DNA from 2 places in the Agaribacillus sp. DX54 genome. Region 1 is predicted to be linked to the other one. Evidence: riboswitches for the same ligand, from Rfam matches in the RefSeq annotation. Region 1 holds a riboswitch; the other holds the start of a gene.
The links. A riboswitch is a leader RNA that binds a small molecule or an ion and turns the genes downstream of it on or off. The one in region 1 is predicted to bind cobalamin.

Region 1 (7,290 bases):
TGTTTTTCGTGCCTGGTATGATGAGCACATCTGCTTTTTTCAGTTCTTCATGATCTCGGGTATAATACAGATTGATCAACGGTTCTTGCTCTATGGCTTGAAAGTCCGTATAGTTTGACAGATAATGCAGTTGTACAATAGCTACATTAAGTTTATCCTTTTGGGCCGCGGTTTTCCTTTGTTTAAGTGCCACAGAGTCTTCTTCTTCCAATACAATGTCCGAAGCATAAGGCAACACCCCAAGCACGGGAGTAGCCGTCAACTCATCGAGCATTGTTTTTCCTTCTTCAAAAAGCGTCATATCACCTCGGAATTTATTGACAATTATCCCCTTAATCAATTTTCTTTCCCATTCTTCCAAAAGAGCGATTGTGCCATAAACACTTCCGAATATCCCGCCTTTATCGATATCAGCTACAAGGTACACACAGGCGTTAGCTACTTGCGCCATTCTCATGTTTGTGATGTCCCTGTGCTTCAGGTTCAACTCGCTGATGCTTCCTGCCCCTTCCATCACAACGGGACAATAAGTATCGTTTAGCGTATAAAATGCCTTTTTAGCCTCTTCAAATAGTTGGCTTTTGTTATTGGAGAAGTACTCCCTGGCGGTCTGGTTGCCTATCGGTTTTCCATAAAGTACAACCTGAGATTGGTTTGTGGATGAAGGCTTTAATAAAACAGGATTCATCTCTACCCTGGGTGCAAGCCGACAGGCCCCAGCCTGTACCGCCTGTGCCCTGCCAATTTCCAACCCGTCTGCCGTAGAAAAACTATTGAGTGACATGTTTTGAGCCTTGAAAGGCGCAGGGGCAAAACCATGTTTTTTTAGCCAGCGACAAATACCTGTAGTCACCCAGCTCTTCCCGACATCAGATCCGGTTCCCACAATCATGATTGGCCTCATCTTTTCCATTGATTCACTTCTGCTCAAATTTTGGATATATCTGTCTTAAACTATTTATCTAAATTAAATCTCAAATTTGCAAATAAATGCTAATTTTACATCGTTTTGGTGGATTTCCTTTTTATAAGGAAACCTTAATATGGGAATCCGGTGATTCAGTAGAAAAATCCGGAGCTGTACCCGCAACTGTTAGTCCCTCGAGGATGTTTCTGAAATTCATTGGCCACTGTCCCAGCATATTTGGATGGGAAGGCTTCGGAAACCGGACGAGCCAGGAGACCTGCCGGAACACGACTTTATCAAAGCTTTCGGGAATAAAGGCTAAATGATACTTTGTACCAATCTAGTAAATCGCATTATCCTTATCAGATAATGTTTGGGCGTTACAATGTGGCATCTATCTTATTTCGGAAAGCGAGTAACAGAAATAAGAAATGACTGCCGAATTAGTCCTTATAGGTCTTCAAATGCTTTTTCTGAGTCTCTACGGAGCATCTGGCACTGCGCAATTTCTTTCTGACAAAAGGAGAGGTTGGATGGCTTTCACCATTGTGTTTTTAATGGTTGCCTTTTCCTGTATATTCTTTGAAAGCCAGCTGAAAGGTAGTATTCAGCTAATACTGTTTTTACTGCTTGTTTTAGATTACCTGCTTCACTCAGTAAACCCTCCTTCAAAATGGAAGCGCGCACTCATCAGTAGTATGATAACCTTTATGAGCTGCTCCCTCATTTTTTTGCAATGGCAAAATGTAATGGTGGGGGTGGGGGTTATTCCTGTGGCTGGCCTTTTGTTTTGGTTGATTAAAAAATGGTCTGTTTGGTTGACAAAGGTCCGGGAGTATTTTCTAAAAGCAGGAACAATCATTACCTTATTTTTTGTGTTAGAGCCTGTACTCATAAGCATTCAGCAAAATCTGAAACCTATGGCTACCATTCCTATTTCTTCAATTGTTAATCAACAAAACTTTATACTTCTTGGCGTGCTGGTAATGCTCATGCTCGGAGGATTTGTTTTGAAAGAAAAATCAAGACTTTAAATCGTATGAATATTTTAGAATCATCATTATTAGCCATTGCTAATTTGCTTTACTACCCGGTTATTATTGGAATATTTTTGGTATTGGCGCATCAGGCCGTGGCAGCAGGTAAGTTTATGAGTGAGTTAAGGCAAAGACGAAGCAATAACTTTAAGAGAATCAATATGTTCAAAGCACAACATAAAGTTTACTTCGAATCTCCCTCCTCTACCTATAAAGCAATAGAATTCGATCTTTTACATCAACTCCGTAGTTGGCATCAAGCCTATATCAAATCCCTGAGCAATAATAGATTGGTAATAAAAGCAGGCCCGTCACTTGGCCTCATGGGAACACTTATCCCCATGGGAACAGCGCTTTCTTCATTGTCACAAGGTGATCTTATGATTATGTCGGCCAATATGGTAACGGCATTCACCACCACCGTAGTGGGTATGGCCTGCGGGCTGACAGCTTTTCTGATGAATTACAAGCAAACAGAATGGATGAGGCAGGATCTCCTTGAATGTGAAAGCATGTGTGAAAGAAGCCTGGTGGATTGGGAGCGTACAGAACACGGAAAAGAAAAGTTAATCAACGCATAAACACAAGAGAAGATGAGTATTTCAAGAAGACATTCCTTTATCGATGACGAGCTTTCTTCGGAAGCAGACCCCATAAGCAGTATGGCTAACCTTTTTGATGTTAGTATGGTGTTCATCGTTGCACTTTTTTTTGCGCTGTTTATGGCATACAGCACACTTGATCTGTTCAATCAGGATTCAGAATTAATTATTACCAAAACAATGCCTAATGGCGAATTACAGATCATTACTAAAAAGGGGAAAGAAATTAAAATAGAGAAGGTAACCGAAACCACAGAATCAGGCAAAGGGGTGAAATTGGGTACGGCCTATGAACTGGAGGACGGACGAATTATTTATATCCCTGAAAAATAACAATCCAAAAATGATGAAAAACCTTCTCTACACCGCCCTCTTTTTACTGCTTAGTAATACTAACAGTCAGGCCGATGATCACAAAGTAAGCATTGTTTTGCTATTGTCCGATTCCTATCACTTGCTGGGTGAAAGCACTGCTAAACATGTGAAAGAAGTACTTAAGGGTTATAAGGTAGTGGCCAATGTAAAATGCTATTACTACGCTGATCTGGACCAGCTTACTTATGACCAGTTGCGCGACAACCATCTGATTTTCATTGACATCATCAACCCTGCGAAAGTAGCAAGCGCTCTGCCGTTGTTAAATCAGTTGGCCAAAGCAGGAACCAAGGTGCTGGCGATAGGCTCGGACGAAGCTGCGGGGCTGGGTAGCCATACGCATATTGAACAGGATGCACTAACCCTCGAATTTTATGAACAGTCAGGGCGTGATAACCTGGTACGTATGGTGTTGGATCAATGTCAGCGCACACTCGGTTTGGACATTCCTAAGCAAACTCCGATCCCCATGCCTGAATTTGCGCTGTGCAACATTCAAACTAAAAAAATATATGCAGACTTTGAATCTTATCGCAGTAACTACCACGCCTATATGAGAGGCAACCCGTGGATTGCCATTAATATTTGGCGAAGTGATTTTTTATCGGAGCAACTAATTCACATTAAGGAATACGCAACGCAATTTGAAGATAATGGCTTCAATGTACTGTTCTACTACGGATTCCCAACCAAAGACGATGTCAGACCACTTTTTTACGACAAAAACGAGCATCTTATTCCGGAAGTAATATTGGCGCAATCGGCCTGGTTAGGTGCAAATCCACATGCCAACCGAGAAACGTTTGAAAAGCTGGGCATTCCGGTAATTAATATGATCCAGGTGAACCAAGGTGCTGAAGCGTGGATGCTGAGCGACCAGGGGATTAAAATTTATAAACGTACCAACTCCTTAAGCATACCGGAGCAAATGGGAATGGTACAGCCCATTGTAACCAGTAGCAGAGAAGTTTCGGATTCACTAATGCAGCGAAAAACAAAACATGCCATTGTGTTTCAGGTAAAGCGGCTGCTGAAAAAAGTGCAAAAAATACATGTCCTGCAAAATAAACCCAATAGCAAAAAGGAAATTGCGCTGATTTATTATAGCCATCCGCCTGGGAAGGAACTCTTAGGCGCAAGTTATCTTAACGTAGTACCTAATAGTATTCATTCCATACTCACACGTCTTAAAAGTGAGGGTTATCATGTCGGCCATCAATCACTCACGAAAGACAGCATTTTTTCAAATGTTTCGAAATATGGGCTCAACATCGGTAATTGGGCCCCAAAAGAGATAGATAAGCTTGTAGAAAAAGGAAATACTACCCTAATCCCCATGGAATTATACCTGAAGTGGTATGCAAGGCTGTCCAGCTCATTGAAAAATAAGATTGAGCAACAATGGGGAAAGCCTGAAGAAAATAATATCATGATCTGGACGGATAAAAACAACAAGAAATACTTCGTGATTCCATCCATTCGTTATGGCAATGTGCTGCTTACCCCTCAACCTGTACGCGGTTGGTCACAAGATTTAGATGTAATGCACCATGATATTTCCGTGCCTCCACATCATCAGTACATCGCTTTTTATCTCTATTTGCAATATGGCTACCGGGCAGATGCCGTCATCCACCTCGGTACGCATAGTACACTTGAGTGGCTCCCAGGAAAAGAAACAGGGTTAAATCAAAACGATGCTTCAGAAGCGCTTATTGGTGATTTAGTAAATGTCTACCCATATATTGTGGATGATGTTGGGGAAGGCCTGCAAGCAAAACGCCGTTCCGGGGCAGTCATTATTGACCACATGACACCTCCTTTTGACAGGGTCAATATCAATCCGGTGTTAAAAAAACTGGAACAGCTTATCTCTGAACACGAGATAGCAGAATCAAAAAGTACAGCCCTGGCACAGGCCAAGTTCAATGAAATACACAAGTATGCGAAGGAATATGGCATTCTGGCTGATTTGGACATGGATACCATTGCTGATGATGCGCAATTGCATTATTTAGAACATTATATTGAAGAAATACAAGAACAATATTCTCCTTTGGGGTTACATACGTTTGGACAACTGCCTCGACAGCGCTATATCGAGAAAAACGTACAAGCCATTGTTTCACAAAAACAAGGGCTAAGCGAGAAGGAACGCAAAGCATATGCAGAAGATATCAGGGAGCGTATTATGGCTAGTGCAGAATCTGAACTCAGCGCACTTGTAGCTGCTTTGGATGGAAAATACATTCCTGCATCTACAGGAAACGATCCTCTTCGTAATCCCAACTCTTTACCCACGGGTAAAAATTTCTATGCCTTCGATGCAGATTACGTCCCTTCAGCGGAGGTATACAAAGAAGGAGAACGCCTCGCCAATGATCTTATTCAAACCTACCGTAAGGAGCACAATGGCGAATTGCCTGACAAACTGGCTTTTAACCTGTGGTCTACCGAGTGCATCCGAAACGAGGGCATTATGGAATCACAAATCCTGAGCTTGCTGGGAGTAAAACCGGTTTATGATGGCTATGGTAAAGTAACTGATTTGAAAGTAATTCCCCGCCGTTTGTTGAAACGTCCACGCATAGATGTAGTACTGATCCCTTCCGGTCTTTATCGGGATATATTTCCTCAGTTGGTGTTATTGCTGGATAAGGCAGTCAAATTGGCCTCACAACAAGATGAAGTGGACAATTATGTCAGACGGAATACGCAGCATTATTACAAAACGATGATCGAAAGAGGTGTTGAACAACAAATGGCTGCGGCACTTTCGGAAGTTAGAATTTTTTCGACACCTGATGGCGCTTATGGTACAGGAACCAACACGGTGATCGATGCATCAGGAAGCTGGGAAGATGAAAAGGAAGTGGCCAATGTATTTATGAATCGTATGCACTTTCCTTACAGCAGTTCCTTCTGGGGAAACGAACCCGTCAGTGATTCTGTGCTGCTTACACTCTTCAAGCAAAGCCTTACGGGAACAAAGGCCGTGCTACACAGCCGTACATCGCACTTGTACGCCAGTCTCGATAACGATGACTTTTTTCAATACCTGGGAGGTACGGCGCTAGCTGTGCGTGCGATAGAAGGCACTTCTCCTGAAGTCATTGTTTCCAACTTGACCAATCAAGGGCAAATGAAACATGAGAAGCTGAAGTATTTTCTTAGTAAGGAAATGCAAACCCGTTACCTCAACCCAACCTGGATCAATACAATGCTCAATGAAGGTTATTCCGGGGGACGCTTTATCAGACAGGTAAGTTCAAACTTGTGGGGCTGGCAAGTGACCGTCCCCAATGCAGTAGACCAAAACAAATGGAAAAACTTCTTCGATGTTTATGTTGATGATAAGTACAATTTAGACATTGTCAACCGTTTCGAACAGTCTGGAAACCTGTTTGCCTATCAGGTAATGATCTCCCGTATGTATGAGGCCATACGGAAAGAATATTGGACACCGGAGGAAGAAGTAAAGCAAAAACTGTTATCAGAATTTCTGGTCACAGTCGATAAGGTAGGTTTATCCTGCAACCTGAATGTCTGCAACAACCCCTCATTGTCCAACTTTCTGGAAAAAGAATTTGAAGAAGTGGAAGGCATTTCATCTGAAAAAGTTGAAAATTATCGGAACCAACTGGATGAAATGAAACAACGTTTGATGGCTGATGGACTTCCTGGCAGCATGCAATTAGCCGCAGATGCCAATAATTCAAGCGAATACCTACCTAAGAAAAGTGTGAAAGGATATAAAATCGAAGCATTGAATGCAAAAGAAGAGCCTCGATCCCCGATCGATACTGCTAGCTGGAAATGGATTGTATTGACACTGGTGGTGCTGTATTCCATTTTCTACTTTTCACGAAAACCTATGAAGAAAAAGTGAAAGCCTTAACCCCAAATCTAAAAAAGAAAACTGCTTAGCTTTTTGATCTGTTTAGTTAATATTTATGCTAATTGGATGAGAAGTTTCTCATCTTTTTTCGCTGATTTTCAAAAGATGGGAAGGATCTCCCAACATTTTCCCAACTTATATAGGAAAAAACTGAGAAATGAACATGCTTTTGTCCGTTCTTTGTCCGAGCGAAAGCTTTCATCATCAAGAAAGCCCCATACACGCATTAAAGTACATTTTTAAACCAAACAAACATGTCACGTAGAAAATGTAATTTTACTGGGCCTGAAGTAAAAGTTTGTGCGGATCTGCTTACATTTGCCGCATAACTTTGAAGTCTCTCCCCATGCTGAATGATCCCGATTTAAACGGAAGATATCTTGGAACCATCTCTAAGGATTTCGCCCTGGTTTCGGAAACTTTAAAAGAAGCCTCTTATCAAATCCGTAAACGTGGTTTTTCCGATTATCC
Region 2 (7,290 bases), on a different contig from region 1:
TATAAGGTAATGTTTTTTGATTTGGAGGACAGTGCTTTTAAAGGAATTAGTAAATCTCAATTCTCTGGTCCTGATTAAACCGTACCGTAATCCTCACGCAATAATATAGCGCCACTATTAGAGCTTACAGGAGTCATGAAAACCCACCTTACCGGAGTTGCGGTTTCATGTAACCTACCTGTTGAAATACTTAACTTAAGGGATGATCTATTTGAAGCGACTGAGGGTTGTGACCTGATGAGATGGTCATTCTTTTTCAGCTTGTGAGTGATGTTGTTGATTAACCTTACCATACGTATTATGATTTAGTAGTTTTACTATAAAATACGAAAGTAATACTATTAAGTTGCTCTTTTGGCTTGTGTTTATACTAATAAGCCTATTCCTCTCTCTAACAAGTCATAATCTTTTGCGAAATAGGGTGACATAACTTGAGCACACGTGGCTTTATTGCATACATTAAACCTGTAACAACTATTCATTAAATTTCGCAGGTCCGGATGATCAAAAAATCAATCTCGCAAACCCAATTCAACTGAATAGTTGCCAACAAGGATTACCTTATCTTTATTTTAATTTAAAATATTGGTTGGTTTTTTGTTTTGATCTATTGCTACCAGCGTAAATTGTCCACTAATCGCCTTTTCTCTATGCTCAGAGTACATTTGTTCAATAAAAATATCAACCCGGACTTTTAAGCTGGTGGTCCCAACACCTGTTACATACCCCACAAGCTCGATGATAGTACCTGTCGGGATGGATTTGGTAAAATCTATTTTGTCACTACTCACAGTAACTATTCTTTGACGGCTGAAGCGGGTCGCTGTAATGAAGGCTACTTCATCCATTAAACTCAACGCAGTACCTCCAAAAAGTGTATCATAATGATTGGTTGTGTTGGGAAATACAGCCTTGAATATTCGTGTTTCTGATTGTTTGATTCTTTGTTTTATATCCATCTATCATTTTTCCTGATAACATAAAAACGAATTACTTTGTAATTCTTTAAATACAGTCAGCACTGCAACAGGGTTAGGGATTAATCCGGCGCCATCGTTATGCTTGGTTTTAAGCTATAAATTCATCCAAAGATGGCCTTTGGCTACTCACAACCCGGCAGTTTTTATCTACGTACCCAATTCCGCCGCAAAAGTTGTGAGTAGCTATTAGCTTAGAACATGCACATAATTAGCAGGATTCAGACAGAGGCCGGACCAATGGCCAAAAGCTGAAAAAATTTGGTTAGCAAACCACCAACACGATATCTGCCAAATGACCCGTTATCATTAATGCCAATCATATCACCGACTCACTGATTTCCTGCCTCATTTGTTTGGCTGCTGACACCATGGCTATAAGCGCCTTTTTGGTTTCGTCCCAGTGACGGGTTTTTAAACCGCAGTCCGGATTTACCCACAGTTGATCCGCAGGGATCACCATCCTCGCTTTTTCCAGAAGGGATACCATTTCCACTTGTGTGGGCACTCTTGGGGAGTGTATGTCATAAACCCCCGGCCCGATTTCATTGGGGTAATGAAAGTCCGCAAAGGCATCCAGAAGTTCCATTTGCGAACGGGAGCACTCAATGGTGATTACGTCAGCATCCATATCGGCAATGTTATGAATAATATCGTTAAACTCAGAATAGCACATGTGTGTATGTATCTGGGTTTCATCCTTCACAGCGCTGGTGGCGATCCTGAAGGCTTTTACGGCCCATTTCAAATAGCTGTTCCAATCTGACTTTCTTAATGGCAAACCTTCCCGGATAGCAGGCTCATCTACCTGAATTACTTTAATACCGGCCCTTTCCAGATCCAGCACTTCATCGCAAATGGCCAGAGCAATCTGATTACAGGTTTCTGACCGTGGCTGATCGTTCCGGACAAATGACCATTGCAGGAGAGTAACCGGACCGGTTAGCATTCCTTTGACAGTTTTATCAGTTAAAGATTGGGCATATGATGACCATTCGACAGTCATAGACCGGGGCCTTTGTACATCGCCATAGATAATGGGTGGCTTGACACATCTCGATCCGTAACTTTGCACCCAACCATACCTTGTAAAAGCAAACCCATTCATTTTTTCTCCAAAATACTCAGCCATGTCATTGCGTTCGAATTCGCCATGTACAAGCACATCAAGGTCAATTTCCTCCTGCCAGCGTATGGTGGTTTCAATTTCTTTTTTCATGTAATCGACATACGACTGTTGGGTGGTTTCTCCTTTTTTATACTTCGACCTCCGGCGACGCACCTCAGTGGTTTGAGGAAATGAACCAATGGTAGTGGTTGGGAATTGGGGCAAACTCAGGGTTTTTCTTTGCAGTTCTTTTCTCCTGATATATGGTGATTGCCTCCTTACATCTGTCATGGCTACTTCCAGACTTCGCTTTTTGACATCCTCATTATGAATGAGTGTTGATCCCTGTCGCTCTTGCATAGTGGCTGAATTCCGGATAAAAACAGGGTCCTTAATGTAATCCCGGCCAGTAGCAGCCAGAGATTTGATAGTCACCACCTCATGCAGTTTTTGTTTGGCAAAAGCCAACCAAGGTTTGATTGCTGTCATCACCGTACTTTCATCCGTTTCCAGCTCCAAATCACAGGGGCAGTGGAGTAAAGAGCATGAAGGAGCAATCATGACCAATGCTTCTCCCCTTTTCCGGATAGCTTTGTGAACATATTCAATAGCGCTTTCAAAATCATTTTTCCAAATGTTTCTTCCATCGACCAACCCCAGCGACAAAGTCATGTCAGGAGATAACCGGTCTGAGTCCAATATATCATCCAATTGCGAAGCAGCCCTCACCAGATCTACATGAAGCACTTGTACAGGCAGGGAAAGACTCAACGCGAGATTATCCCTGAGCCCATCGAAATAGCTCGCAAGGATGATGTTCAGATGGGGAAAGTACCGGTTGAATTCGCCGTAAACATACTTTAGTGCCTGCTTCTCCTTTTCATCCAAATCCATCGCAAGATAAGGCTCATCAAACTGCACATAGGTTGCGCCCAGATCATTTAGTTTTTCCAGGATTTCCAGATAAACGGGAAGAAGTTTAGCGATCAATTCAATCCGGTGAAACCCTTCCTCTTTTTCTTTCCCCAATAACAAATAGGAAACCGGGCCTATCAAAACAGGTTTGGTAATTATGCCAAGCGCTTTTGCCTCATTAAACTCATCAAAAGCTTTTGTGGACAAAAGTCGGAAGTGCTGATCTCTTTTGAATTCCGGTACAATATAATGGTAGTTGGTATCAAACCATTTGGTCATTTCCATCGCAGTGATATCCAATCCATCTTGTTGAAATCCCCGTGCCATGGCGAAGTACAGTTCTTTGTCATCACCATTTGCAGAAAGATCACGATACCGGTCCGGTATTGCCCCGACTATCAAAGACATATCCAGCACCTGATCATAAAATGAAAAATCATTCGATGGTATGATGTCGATGCCGGCATCTCTTTGTATCTGCCAGTTTTTTAATCGAATTTGTTTTCCAGCTTCCAATAGTTCATCGAGGGAAATTTTTTCAGCCCAGAATTGTTCGCAGGCTTTTTTGAGCTCTCGCCGGCTACCAATTCTCGGATAGCCAAGATTGTGTGTTTTCATTTTTAAAGCTTTTAAATAATTAAAAAATTAGTTAAAAGCCCTTTGGCTCAATTTCACAATTCTTTAAGAAGTTTTAGGTATGCAGGGCAAATGGTCAGGCGCCTGTATTGTACCCATTTGAAAAGCAGAACATTATGTCTTCTTTGATCAAAACTTCAAATCGCGAAAGAATTGTCAAATCCTATACAAGTTAGGTCGATGATGGCAGGTTTCCTGGCTTTCCTGACTAGTTGCCCGCCTTCTCATCTTCCATGATAACATCACAAAAGAAAATGGCCTTGTGGACAAAAGCATACTATCCCAATGGTATAATATCGGGATCAGGATTACAGTTGCGCGTCAGCTCGTGATTTTCACACAATTCCCTTTTAATTCCGGCTTCCACCGGTCACCTTAATCGATTTTGATTAAGAAATCAAGTAAAGAACTTGTGCGTAAATATAAGACATCCATTTTAATTATTCATATTTTAATACTTCAACAGGGCTGGCCCTGGAAATACTCAGGCTGTGATGCAATGGTAAACAAGCTCAGCAGAATATTAAACTAAGGCTTCTGCCAATTCTGCGCCATTTGCAAGTAGTTGGTTTGTAAAGTCTACCAGCAAAATCGAGTTTTTAATCTCAATGCCAATAAGGGCAATAAAACCGATAGCAGCCGTAAACGATAGCGGGTTACCGGTTATATAGAGGGCCGCCAAAGCACCAATCAATCCTAGCGGAATTACCGAAAGTACAATCAAAGAACTCTTGAATGAACCGAACTCCAGGATCAGGATCAGAATAAATAGTACAGCAACAATGAGTCCTTTTAAACTAAAAAGAAACGGGCTATTTCATCAATCCCTGGTAGGCATTAGCCACTGACAGTACTTTGTCATCCACCATTACCAACACCCATATTCTCTGGTACTGGGCTCCTTCAAAATTGTCCGGCACCTGCCAGTCGAGTTGTTTTGAAATAAACAAATATCCCGGAATATCCTGCCCTTGGGGCTCCCATTTCATAGCAGGAAGTCCATAGTCCATTCCCCGGCCCATACTATAAAGATTTCCTTTTGAATATCCTTTTTGCCAAACCCCTATCCATGGATCCAATATTTTATGATTAGCTTCTCCTGGCATGAGGGTTCCATAGGTAAACAGGTTTCTACGTGGCCACTCCAGCAATGACTCCAGGTAGTCTTCAACATTTTCATCAAGGGGGGGCGATACCTCATAATTTGAAATATATTTCCCTATTTTTTTAAAAAATGCATGATCTAAAGGTCTTTTATCAAGCTTGCATTCATTGACTTCGGTCAAAAGTTTATTCAGTGTTTTTTCTGTAAATGATCGAATCATGAACTGGAAACCTGTAAGTCATCTAACTACTGGAAGATACCTATATCGAGCAATAGTAAGAAATATTTTTAATAAATTTCCGGTACAGGGAAACCATTCGGACAAAAGCTATTTTGAAAATTCTATAGAAAGTCGATATTATGTACTTTCCATGTTCAATAACAAAGTCCTTTTGAGTCCGTTTGCAATAATAACTGTCATGATGATATTAAATTTAGGCAGCTATTTTACAAAATAGTGAAAAAAGGCAACAAGATGGTAGTATTATCGTAGATGATAGTATTACTATTATCAAATAATGTTTTGCTTTCATAACAAACAAATTGATTTTGATTTTTGTTTAACCGATATGCTTAAATTTAATTCCATTGATACACTTTCAAAGTCCGGGTATCTCCTTTGTGAAATGGTCAGACCGCCAGTCTTTTATCCACACCATTTAGCCTCTGGAGAGAATTCTGTCGAGAATAAGGCAAGAAAAGTTTGTAATGTAAACTACGAATTTCCAAACATGATAATATCAAATTTTGTCAGTAGTAAATAGCCTTTTATCCTCCGGAAAAAATCCGTTGTGGATGTATAGTAAAACTTTAAAATGAACAGTAATAATATTATCAAAATTATTAGGGAGGTAACACATCTCCTTGGGCAGGAGTACAATGAAACCATGCTTGGAGCCAAACAGGTATCCCAGAGAGAGTATGCTTTGGATGAGGTGGTTGAATTCAAGAGGGACCTGATCGAAGCCGGCAACCTTGTTCGTGTTATTTTCCTGGAAAACTCATTATCACTGGCTGAGTTTCCCGCTTTTATACAAAATGTAGAAATACCAGTAGTAGTTTTTTCAATGGAAGGTAACGACCTGGTTCCCGCTATTCTTTTTAAGGATAAAAGAAAGGTTAAACTCCAAAAACTGATTGAAAATGAACCAGTCATTGACTTCACACCGGAGTGCTGTCAAACATTTCTTATCAATGCTGATAACGACGTTATTTTTCTAGGCGTTTTTTCATACAAAAGCCTCGTAAGTGACGACCCCGAGGAGGAAGAGAAAGGAAAGCCCTTTACACCTATGAGAAGGCTGATCAGGTTGCTTTCTGAAGAAAAAAAGGATATTATCAATATTTTCATCTACGCCATTTTTATTGGCCTCATAGGGCTTACTCTGCCATTGGGCATACAGGCGACGATTGAACTGGTTTCGGGGGGTGTTGTAGTTAGTTCGGTTTATATATTAATAGCTTTGGTCATTATTGGTGTGCTCGCGGCGGGAGGTTTGCAGGTGATGCAGATTACCATTGTGGAATACCTCCAGCGACGAATTTTCACCAAGGCCGCCCTGGAATTTGCTTTCAGAGTGCCAAGGATAAAGGTTGAATCCATTCTCAACCAATATGCGCCTGAGTTAATGAACCGGTTTTTCGATGTATTGACACTCCAAAAAGGACTTCCAAAACTATTGATAGACCTGACAGCAGGTGCTATGCAGATCTTTTTCGGTCTCGTCCTCTTATCTTTCTACCATCCTTTTTTCGTCTTTTTCGGCCTGGTGCTGGTGGGCACACTAGCCCTTATTTTTTACCTTACAGGTCCAAAAGGATTGAGGACGTCAATCAAGGAATCGAAATTTAAGTATAAGGTAGTTTACTGGCTAGAGGAGCTGGCCAGGACCATTAATTCTTTTAAATTATCCGGAAACACTACCTTACCGATCAAAAAGACCGAGTACAATGTAAACAGTTATCTGAAAAATAGAAAAGCCCACTTCAAAGTACTGATCAGCCAGTATATGTACATTATTCTTTTCAAGGCTGTCATTACCGGAGGTTTGTTGATTATTGGTACTATTCTGGTGATACAGCGTGAAATTACACTCGGACAATTTGTAGCCTCGGAAGTGATTATTATTCTTATTCTGGGCTCTGTGGAAAAAATCATCCTGTACATGGAAGTGATTTATGACCTGTTGACAGCAGTAGACAAAATTGCCCATGTTACTGACCTTCCGTTGGAGAAAAGTGGTGGTATTGACATGTCCAGAAATTTGAATGGCAAAGGATTTTCTATTGATGTTCATAACCTGAAATACAAATATCCTAACACTGGAAAGTATGCGTTAAACGGTGTAAATCTTAAAATACGGCCCGGTGAAAAGGTCTGTATCGCTGGGAGCAGTGAATCCGGAAAAACCACGCTGACCAATACGCTGTCGGGACTTCATTATGGATATGAGGGAATTGTGACAATTAACAATATCTCATTGCGGGATCTTGATTTGAACAATTTAAGGGACTTGATAGGGAAAAATGTATCACAGGAGGACATATTT

Region 2: it holds a riboswitch for cobalamin, as region 1 does, so the genes downstream of both, metE (5-methyltetrahydropteroyltriglutamate--homocysteine S-methyltransferase) here and AC04NP_RS19170 (hypothetical protein) in region 1, are expected to answer to the same signal.

What each region holds. Positions count from the first base shown of each region.
Region 1 is NZ_JBXEQE010000019.1:81,996-89,285, reverse strand. It holds gene AC04NP_RS19175 (cobyric acid synthase) at 1-931, opposite strand, end outside; cobalamin riboswitch at 994-1,206, shown strand; gene AC04NP_RS19170 (hypothetical protein) at 1,339-1,941, shown strand; gene AC04NP_RS19165 (MotA/TolQ/ExbB proton channel family protein) at 1,947-2,525, shown strand; gene AC04NP_RS19160 (DUF2149 domain-containing protein) at 2,538-2,879, shown strand; gene AC04NP_RS19155 (cobaltochelatase subunit CobN) at 2,890-6,810, shown strand; gene AC04NP_RS19150 (hypothetical protein) at 7,166-7,290, shown strand, end outside.
Region 2 is NZ_JBXEQE010000036.1:39,784-47,073, forward strand. It holds gene AC04NP_RS26060 (hypothetical protein) at 75-293, opposite strand; gene AC04NP_RS26065 (acyl-CoA thioesterase) at 573-959, opposite strand; gene metE (5-methyltetrahydropteroyltriglutamate--homocysteine S-methyltransferase) at 1,297-3,618, opposite strand; cobalamin riboswitch at 3,805-4,029, opposite strand; partial or broken gene AC04NP_RS26075 (efflux RND transporter permease subunit) at 4,166-4,423, opposite strand; gene AC04NP_RS26080 (gamma-glutamylcyclotransferase) at 4,449-4,961, opposite strand; gene AC04NP_RS26085 (peptidase domain-containing ABC transporter) at 5,557-7,290, shown strand, end outside.